DNA from 4 places in the Sodalis sp. C49 genome. Region 1 is predicted to be linked to each of the others. Evidence: predicted binding sites of a transcription regulator. Region 1 holds the regulator's gene; each other region holds the start of a gene.
The links. Region 1 encodes PurR, which represses purine synthesis genes. Its sites were predicted from a motif close to CANGCAAACGTTTGCNTG; they were not measured.

Region 1 (2,206 bases):
ATATAGGGATCGAGCATCTTTTCAAACAGATCGTTACCCAAATCGTAATGTTCTTTGCCCACGATCCAGGCCCTCTTTCGCGACTGGAGGTTCATCAGCCGGGCGGCGGCAATGCGTAAGGTATCTTTTAAATGATGCGGAAGTTTATTCTCCAGACCCGCCCTGAGAACACGCTGGAAAAAAATGTCCAGCCGCTCACACTCCCACCAGCCATCCATGTAACTCTCGCCCAATCCCAAAGATCCATCCTGCAATACGCGCTTAAAAAATCCCGGATTCTTGATTCGGATATCAAATGGTCTTGAACCATTGAGTTCAATACCGGCTTCAGAGAGCAATTCATGGACGATACGGTACCAATCATTATCATGAAAGCTCAGGTCTTCAACGCACGAGGAACTCATAGCTTCTCCATCACCTTTCTTCTGCAGTGCCCCGTCAGGAAAAGCACTCACCATGCCTGCGGGCTTTATAAGAATCCACGGTTATCCGTGGTGTCTGAAGTATCACCATCAACAGAGGAATATAAAGTAAACCTTAGACTGCGACTTAGCCGGGCGCTTTATAAAAGGGTGATGTCATGTTGGAAAACACGACATACTTTTATACAAATTTATTAGACAACTCGTTATAATTGTTAACGATATTGAGTATAAGCCTGCATTTTAATTTAGACAATAGCTAACGCGCTAATGTATTTCCCATTATAACTTAATGATTTCTCGCTGAAACAATAACTCTTTGCACAGAGATCATTATATGAAAAATCTTGTGTCCGAGGCGGACGGCGCTTTACATAGCAACAGACCCTGGAGGCGCCAGCCCGTTGCCCGGGCCTGGCGCGTGGCCTTAAGCGGGGAAGGGACCGTCTGCGACCGAACGGCGTTCAATCAGCGACGGATGGACTTCGATGGTTTTGGCGTTCTCGCGTTTGCTGGTAATCCTATCGAGCAGCATGGTAAGCGCCGCCTCGCCCAAATCCTCTTTAGGCTGATGGATGGTGGTCAGCGCCGGGCTGAAAAAGCACGAATTGCGCACGTTGTCGTAGCCGATGATAGAAATATCCTCAGGTACGCTCAGGCCCATTTCATTAATGGCGCACAGTGCGCCCATGGCCATAATGTCGCCGCCGCAGAAGACCGCGGTGGGACGCGGCGTTTGCGCCAGGATTTGTTTCATCGCCAGGTAGCCGGATTCAGGCTCGAAATTGCCTTGCACAATCCAGCGGTCGTTTAACGGGATGCCGGCCTCCGCCATGGCATGCAGATAGCCGCGGTGGCGGCCGCCGCCGGTGTTGCGCGCCAGCTGTCCGGGAATGGCGCCGATGGCGCGATGGCCGCGTTTAAGCAAATATTGCGTCGCCATATAACCGCCGGCAAAGGCGTTATCGATAATGGTGTCGGTAAAATCACGGCGGGCCTCACCCCAATCCATGACCACCATGGGGATATGCTGATATTCCTCAAGCATATCCAGCAGCGTTTCGGGATACTCGGCGCACATCACCAGCAGGCCGTCGACGCGCTTTTGCGCCAGCATCGCCAGATAGGCGCGCTGTTTTTCGAGATCATTGTGCGAATTGCACAATATCAGGGTATAACCGCGAGCAAAGCAATGGTGCTCAATCGCCTCGATAATTTCGGCGAAATAGGGCGCCTCGCTGGTGCTGGCGAGCAGGCCGATGGACTTGGTGCGATTGACCTTCAGGCTGCGCGCCACGGCGCTGGGTGAATAATGCAGTTGTTTAATGGCGTCCAGCACGGCAATTTGAGTGTCTTGCGCAACAAAACGGGTTTTATTGATCACATGCGAAACGGTGGTTGTCGATACATTAGCGCGTTTTGCCACATCTTTAATGGTTGCCATGCCTTTGATACTCCCGTACGCCCTGGCTGGAATAATGTCTGTCGAAGGCGCAAGCACTTTCCGACGCTGTGGAATTAACCGCTAATTTTCGTTCATCCCGCGCCAAAGTGAAAGTGTTAAATGTGGCGGCTACAGGTTGGGAGCAAGCTTTTTCATCGCTGTTATGGCAAACTGACGATAACTGCTCTGCGGGCCGGTGGATAAGGCCGGCGCCCTGGTTTACGTTAAGGAGATAGAATGGACAGCGATTTAAAAATGTCGTTACTGACCACGGTGTTCTCGCTGCTGGTGATTATTGTCTTCAGCTTTACCGCCGTCATGAACTGACACCCTCTCGGTT
Region 2 (2,206 bases), 390 kb from region 1:
CCTCTTCCACCGTCTGCGCCATGGCCAGGGCCACGCCAAGACGGCGCTTGCCGCCGATTTCCGGCTTGCCGAACAGCCTGATCTGCGTTTGCGCTTTCAGCGCCTGCTCCAGGCCGCTGAAACGCACATCGCTGCTGGTCAGCTCCGGCAGGATAACCGCCGACGCCGCCGGGCCGTACTGGCGGATCGCGCCGACGGGCAGGCCGAGGAAGGCGCGCACATGCAGGGCGAATTCGGACAGATCCTGGGAGATAAGGGTCACCATGCCGGTATCATGCGGACGCGGCGACACTTCGCTGAATATCACCTCGTCGCCGCGCACAAACAGCTCAACGCCGAACAATCCGCGGCCGCCCAGGGCGGTCACGACCTGTTGTGCGATATCCCGCGCCCGTTGCAACGCCACCGCGCTCATGTGCTGCGGCTGCCAGGATTCCCGGTAATCGCCGTCCTCCTGGCGATGACCGATGGGATCGCAGAAATGGATACCATCGACGGCGCTGACGGTAAGCAGGGTAATTTCAAAATCAAAGGGGACCAGGCCCTCGACAATCACCTTGCCGCCGCCGGCGCGGCCGCCCTGCTGCGCATAGTTCCAGGCCGCGTCCAGGCCGGCGGCCGCGCGTACCAGGCTCTGGCCTTTACCCGACGAACTCATCACCGGTTTGATAATCAAAGGATATCCGATTGCCGATACCGCCTGGTCCAGCCCGGCGCGGTCGGCGGCAAAACGGTAGGCGGAAGTGGGCAGGCCCAGCGTTTCCGCCGCCAGGCGGCGGATGCCCTCGCGGTTCATGGTCAGGCGCGTGGCCTGCGCGCAGGGCACCACATGATGGCCCTCATGTTCAAGGGCTACCAGCATGTCGGTGGCGATGGCTTCGATTTCCGGCACGATAAAATCGGGCCGTTCCAGTTCAATCACCGCCCTGAGCGCATCGCCGTCCAGCATATTGATGACGTGCGCGCGATGGGCGACATGCATCGCCGGGGCGTTCGCATAACGATCGACGGCAATCACCTCGACGCCAAGCCGTTGACACTCAATCGCCACCTCTTTGCCCAGTTCACCGCTGCCCAGCAGCATGACCCGCGTGGCGCCGGGACGTAACGCCGTGCCTATGATTAACATCCGCTTTCCCCTGACCTGATAAAAATTGCGCGCAGTATAAACGAAAACGATTGCGCGTGCAGCAGCGTTGGTACGATGAGGGGAGAGCAGGACGTGGGAATCGGCCTGGACGCCGCCAAAAACGCCCGGCTTTTGTTATAGTTCGTATAATTCCCGTTCTCAACGTAATTTTAACCGGCTATTATCATTCAATACCTTGAGAACGGATAATCAGAACAAGTGGAGGTTTTATGCATAAAACGGGAATCGGCCTGTTAGGCGTCATCGTCATCGGCATGTTGCTGCCGTCACTCGCGGCCGCGGAAGATCAAACACCGCAGGCGGCTGGGCAGGCCGCCGCCTCGCAAACGTCCACGGAAGGCGCGTCCACCACTCAGCAGCCCGCCGGACAGACGCAGAATACCCAACCGGGCACCGCCGCCCCGGCGCCGGCGAATAACGCCGCTCCGGCACAGACACCGCCGGCTAATGACGCCGCGCCGGCCCCGGCAACGCCGCCGGCCGCCGCCCCGGTTAAAAAACAGCCGGAGGAGCCCCCGGCCGCCGATAAACCGGCGCCGGCTAAAAAGGCCCCGGCGGAGAAGGCCAAGGCGGAAGCCGCGCCGGCCGCCGCCGATAATAAAACGCCGGCGGCGAAGGAACCGGCCAAAAAAAGCCAGCCCGGGAAAACCTATAAGGTTGCGGCCTGTCCCGATCTCAACGCCCCCCAGGTGGCGGAACTGATTAAACAGGACTACACCCAGAATCGCTTTCCCCACACCGACGACGATAAAAAGGCCCTGGGCGGCGACACCATTGTCGCGCAGGTCAACCCCGAGGATATCACCGGCAACGGCGACAACTGGCAGGCGCCGCTGAAAATTCGCGGGCAAACCGCCGATCGCGCCTATGCTGTGAACCTTGATTGTGAAAAAGGTGAAATAAGTTATTCCCTCCAGCAATAACACTCCCTGCCGGACGCGCGGCGTGAAATGCGCGTCCGGACATCGGCGGCCCCGCTATCTTTGCAAACCCTTTTAACAACTTGACACAAAATCCGCTAGGTTAGGACATGTGGCGCCGGGCACCGTCCGGCAT
Region 3 (2,206 bases), 1.8 Mb from region 1:
GTTGCCGCCGTGGTGGCCGAACTTCATTTTGACGGTCTTGGCGCCGCTGGCCAGGGCCAGCAGTTGGTGGCCGAGACAGATGCCGAAGATCGGCGTCTCGGTCTCGAGAAAGGTTTTGATGGCGGCGATGGCGTAATCGCAGGGTTCGGGATCGCCCGGGCCGTTGGCGAGGAAGATGCCGTCGGGATCCATCGCCAGGACGACGTCGGCCGGCGTCTGCGCCGGCACCACCGTCAGGCGGCAGCCGCGATCCACCAGCATACGCATGATATTGCGTTTGATGCCGAAATCGTACGCCACCACATGGTAGGGCAGCGCGTCCGGCGCGGCCGGCGCAGGCAGGCCGGCATGCAATGCCCAACTGCCCTGGGTCCAGCTGTATTGCTCGGCGGTGCTGACTTCCCTGGCCAGATCCATGCCCTTCAGTCCCGGGAATTCGCGCGCTTTTTGCAAGGCCAGCGCCGCGTCAGGCGCGTCGCCGGCGATAATGCAGCCGTTCTGGGCGCCTTTTTCGCGCAATAGGCGGGTAAGTTTGCGGGTATCGATATCGGCGATACCGACGATATTATTTTGCTTGAGGTAGTCCGACAGGGAACCGGTACTGCGAAAATTACTGGCGATAAGCGGCAAATCGCGTATGACCAACCCTTGGGCCTGGATGCGGGACGATTCTTCATCTGCTTCGTTGGTGCCGACATTGCCGATATGGGGATAAGTGAGAGTAACGATTTGGCGGGAATAGGAAGGATCGGTGAGGATTTCTTGATAGCCGGTCATCGATGTATTGAAGACCACTTCCCCCACTGCCGTTCCCGCTGCCCCAATGGCCCGACCGTGGAATTGGGTTCCGTCTTCCAGAACCAACAGCGCTGACTTTATCAAAACACCCTCCAAGGAATATTCAGTCATTGTATTTGCATATTAATTCAGATTTAACGATCTTAATCAATGCAAAAAACACCTTCAAGGTAGATTTTCGGCAAATTGGGCGCATTTTAATGATGAGCTGGTCATTTGTCCACCCCGGGCTGATGTTTTTTACTAAATAATGGCAATTAAGCCGGTTACACACCTTGAAACCGCTAAAAAGCACTCATTTAGGGCATGAGTAACCGGTTGCGTGGCCAGAAATTTGTTAAAAGGAACCGGCGCAGGCGCGAAAGCGCAATAATCAGCCCAGAATGGCAATCACCAAGAAAAATAACCGCTGAAAGCCAAACTTAAAGCCATTTGGCCTTCCATTTCCATTGAAAACGATTTTTTAAGAGATAATTCCAATAAAATAAAATTATCTCTATTTAATCAGAGTGATAAAATGGCAGACTTCAGGTGGCGGTAAAAAATAGAGTTATAAACTTGCCAGATCCAGCACATCCGCCATGGTATAAAGGCCCGCTTTCTGCGCTTTCAGCCATATTGCCGCCCTGACCGCGCCATTGGCAAAGGTCATGCGGCTGGAAGCCTTATGGGTAATCTCAATACGTTCGCCGTTATCGGCAAACATCGCAGTATGTTCGCCGACAATGTCCCCGGCGCGTATGGCGGCGAAGCCGATGGAATGGGGCACACGCTCGCCGGTATGGCCCTCGCGACTGTATACGGCGCAGTCCTTGAGGTTGCGGCCCAGCGCCCCGGCGATGGTTTCCCCCATGGCAAGCGCGGTGCCAGAAGGCGCGTCCACCTTGTGACGGTGGTGCGCCTCGATGATCTCGATGTCGCAATAGTCGCCCATAACCCTGGCGGCCTTATCCAGTAATTTCAGCATAACGTTGACCCCCACGCTGAAATTAGCGGCAAAGACAATGCCGATCTGCCCGGCGGCATGCCCGATTCGCGCCTTCTGCCCCTCGTCAAAACCGGTAGTGCCGATAATCATGCCTTTGCCATGCAGCCGACAGAATTCCATATGCGTCAGGGTGCCTTCCGGCCGGGTAAAATCGATAAAGATATCAAAGTCATCTTTAATGGCTTCCAGGCTGTCGCTGACCCTTATCCCCAACGCGCCTTGCCCGGCCAACTCCCCCGCGTCCGCGCCAATCAGGCTTGAGCCGGCGCGCTCGAGCGCCGCCCCCAGGCACGCCTGTTCCGATTGCAGTACCGCCTGGATCAGTTGGCGGCCCATACGGCCGCCCGCACCGGCGATGGCGATGCGAACTGGTGTTACGCTCATAGACACTCTCTGTTGGTTGGCATGATAAAATCAGTT
Region 4 (2,206 bases), 1.3 Mb from region 1:
AAATCGGCGATGGTGACATCGGTTTCATGGCCGACCGCGCTCACCACCGGCAGGCGGCTGGCAAAAATCGCCCGCGCCACCCGCTCATCGTTAAAGCCCCAGAGATCTTCAAGCGAACCGCCGCCGCGGCCCACGATCAGCACGTCGCACTCGCCGCGCCGGTTGGCGGCCTCGATGGCGCGCACGATCTGCGCCGGCGCGTCCTGGCCCTGCACCTGGGTGGGATAAATCACCACCGGCAACGAGGGATCCCGGCGCCGCAGAATATTGAGGATATCATGCAGCGCCGCGCCGCTGGCGGAGGTGATCACGCCGACCCGGCGGGCCGGGCTGGGCAAAGGCTGCTTATGGATGCTGTCAAAAAGACCTTCGGCGGACAGGCGCTGCTTAAGCTGCTCGAATTGCTGTTGCAGCAGGCCGTCGCCGGCGGGCTGCATGCTTTCGGTTACCAACTGGTATTCGCCGCGCGGTTCGTACAGCGTCAGCGCCGCCCGCACCAGCACCTGCTGGCCGTTGCGCGGCAGGAAGGTTACCCGCCGGTTGCTGTTGCGAAACATCGCGCAACGCACCTGGGCGCGATCGTCCTTCAGCGTAAAATACCAGTGGCCGGAGGCGGGCTGCGAGAAGTTGGAGATTTCGCCGGTCAGCCAGACCTGGCCCATTTCGCCTTCCAGCAGTTCGCGCACCGTCTGGTTAAGACGGGAGACGGTAAAAATCAAGGCGGTGGGCGGTGAAGACATGTGAGCCAGATCAACTTCTATAAATAAGGGTTAATCGATTGATATTACTTATCGCTCAGCGCAGATCAAGCATTTTTTTTAAAAAGTTCTGGAGGCAACCGGTTACGTTCTGTATAATGCCACGGCAATATTTTATACATTCATCCTGGTGAGATATTGCTATGTTACGTATCGCAAAAGAAGCTCTAACGTTCGACGATCTCCTCCTGTTACCTGCACATTCCACGGTGTTACCCAACACGGCCGAACTCGGCACGCAACTGACTAAAAAAATACGCCTGAATATTCCGCTGCTCTCCGCCGCCATGGATACCGTGACTGAAGCGCCCCTGGCTATCGCCCTGGCCCAGGAAGGCGGCATTGGTTTTATCCATAAAAATATGTCCATCGAACGCCAGGCCGAAGAAGTCAGCCGGGTGAAAAAACACGAAAGCGGCGTGGTCACCGATCCCAAGACCGTCACCCCCGCCACCACCTTATCCCAGGTAAAGGAACTGACCGCCCGTAACGGTTTTGCCGGCTACCCGGTCGTCACCGACGACAACGAGTTGGTGGGCATTATCACCGGCCGCGACGTGCGTTTTGTTACCGACCTGTCCCAGCCGGTTACCGCGGTCATGACGCCGAAAGAGCGCCTGGTCACGGTAAAAGAAGGCGAGGCACGCGAAGTCGTGCTGCAGAAAATGCATGAAAAGCGCGTGGAAAAAGCGCTGGTGGTGGATGCGCATTTCCATCTGCTCGGCATGATTACGGTCAAGGATTTCCAGAAAGCGGAGCGCAAGCCCAACGCCTGCAAGGACGAGCACGGCCGCCTGCGGGTAGGCGCGGCGGTAGGCGCCGGCGCCGGTAACGAAGAGCGTATCGACGCGCTGGTCGCCGCCGGCGTCGACGTACTGCTGATCGATTCCTCCCACGGCCATTCCGAGGGCGTATTGGAACGTATCCGCGCCACCCGCGCCAAATATCCCGACCTGCAGATTATCGGCGGCAATATCGCCACCGGCGCCGGCGCCATCGCGCTGGTCGAGGCCGGCGTCAGCGCGGTTAAAGTGGGCATCGGTCCCGGCTCCATCTGCACCACCCGTATCGTCACCGGCGTGGGCGTGCCGCAAATCACAGCCATTTCCGATGCGGTGGAAGCGCTGGAAGGCACCGGCATCCCGGTTATCGCCGACGGCGGTATCCGCTTCTCAGGCGATATCGCCAAGGCCATCGCCGCCGGCGCCTCCTGCGTCATGGTCGGGTCGCTCCTGGCCGGCACCGAGGAATCCCCCGGTGAAATCGAGCTCTACCAGGGCCGTTCGTTTAAATCCTACCGCGGTATGGGGTCGCTCGGCGCCATGTCCAAGGGCTCCTCCGATCGCTATTTCCAGACCGACAACGCCGCCGACAAGCTGGTGCCGGAAGGTATCGAAGGCCGGGTGGCGTATAAAGGCCGCCTGAAGGAAATCGTCCACCAGCAAATG

Region 2: a site for PurR is predicted at 1,169-1,186, ahead of purT (formate-dependent phosphoribosylglycinamide formyltransferase). Genes of this name have one in related genera too.
Region 3: a site for PurR is predicted at 1,106-1,123, ahead of carA (glutamine-hydrolyzing carbamoyl-phosphate synthase small subunit). Genes of this name have one in related genera too.
Region 4: a site for PurR is predicted at 832-849, ahead of guaB (IMP dehydrogenase). Genes of this name have one in related genera too.

The regions. Positions count from the first base shown of each region.
Region 1 is NZ_CP163303.1:855,484-857,689, forward strand. Features, by position in the region: gene cfa (cyclopropane fatty acyl phospholipid synthase) at 1-404, opposite strand, end outside; gene purR (HTH-type transcriptional repressor PurR) at 850-1,866, opposite strand; gene ABUK12_RS03780 (YnhF family membrane protein) at 2,104-2,193, shown strand.
Region 2 is NZ_CP163303.1:1,247,043-1,249,248, reverse strand. Features, by position in the region: gene purT (formate-dependent phosphoribosylglycinamide formyltransferase) at 1-1,129, opposite strand, end outside; gene ABUK12_RS05515 (YebF family protein) at 1,360-2,073, shown strand.
Region 3 is NZ_CP163303.1:2,653,737-2,655,942, forward strand. Features, by position in the region: gene carA (glutamine-hydrolyzing carbamoyl-phosphate synthase small subunit) at 1-882, opposite strand, end outside; gene dapB (4-hydroxy-tetrahydrodipicolinate reductase) at 1,349-2,170, opposite strand.
Region 4 is NZ_CP163303.1:5,108,292-5,110,497, forward strand. Features, by position in the region: gene xseA (exodeoxyribonuclease VII large subunit) at 1-740, opposite strand, end outside; gene guaB (IMP dehydrogenase) at 902-2,206, shown strand, end outside.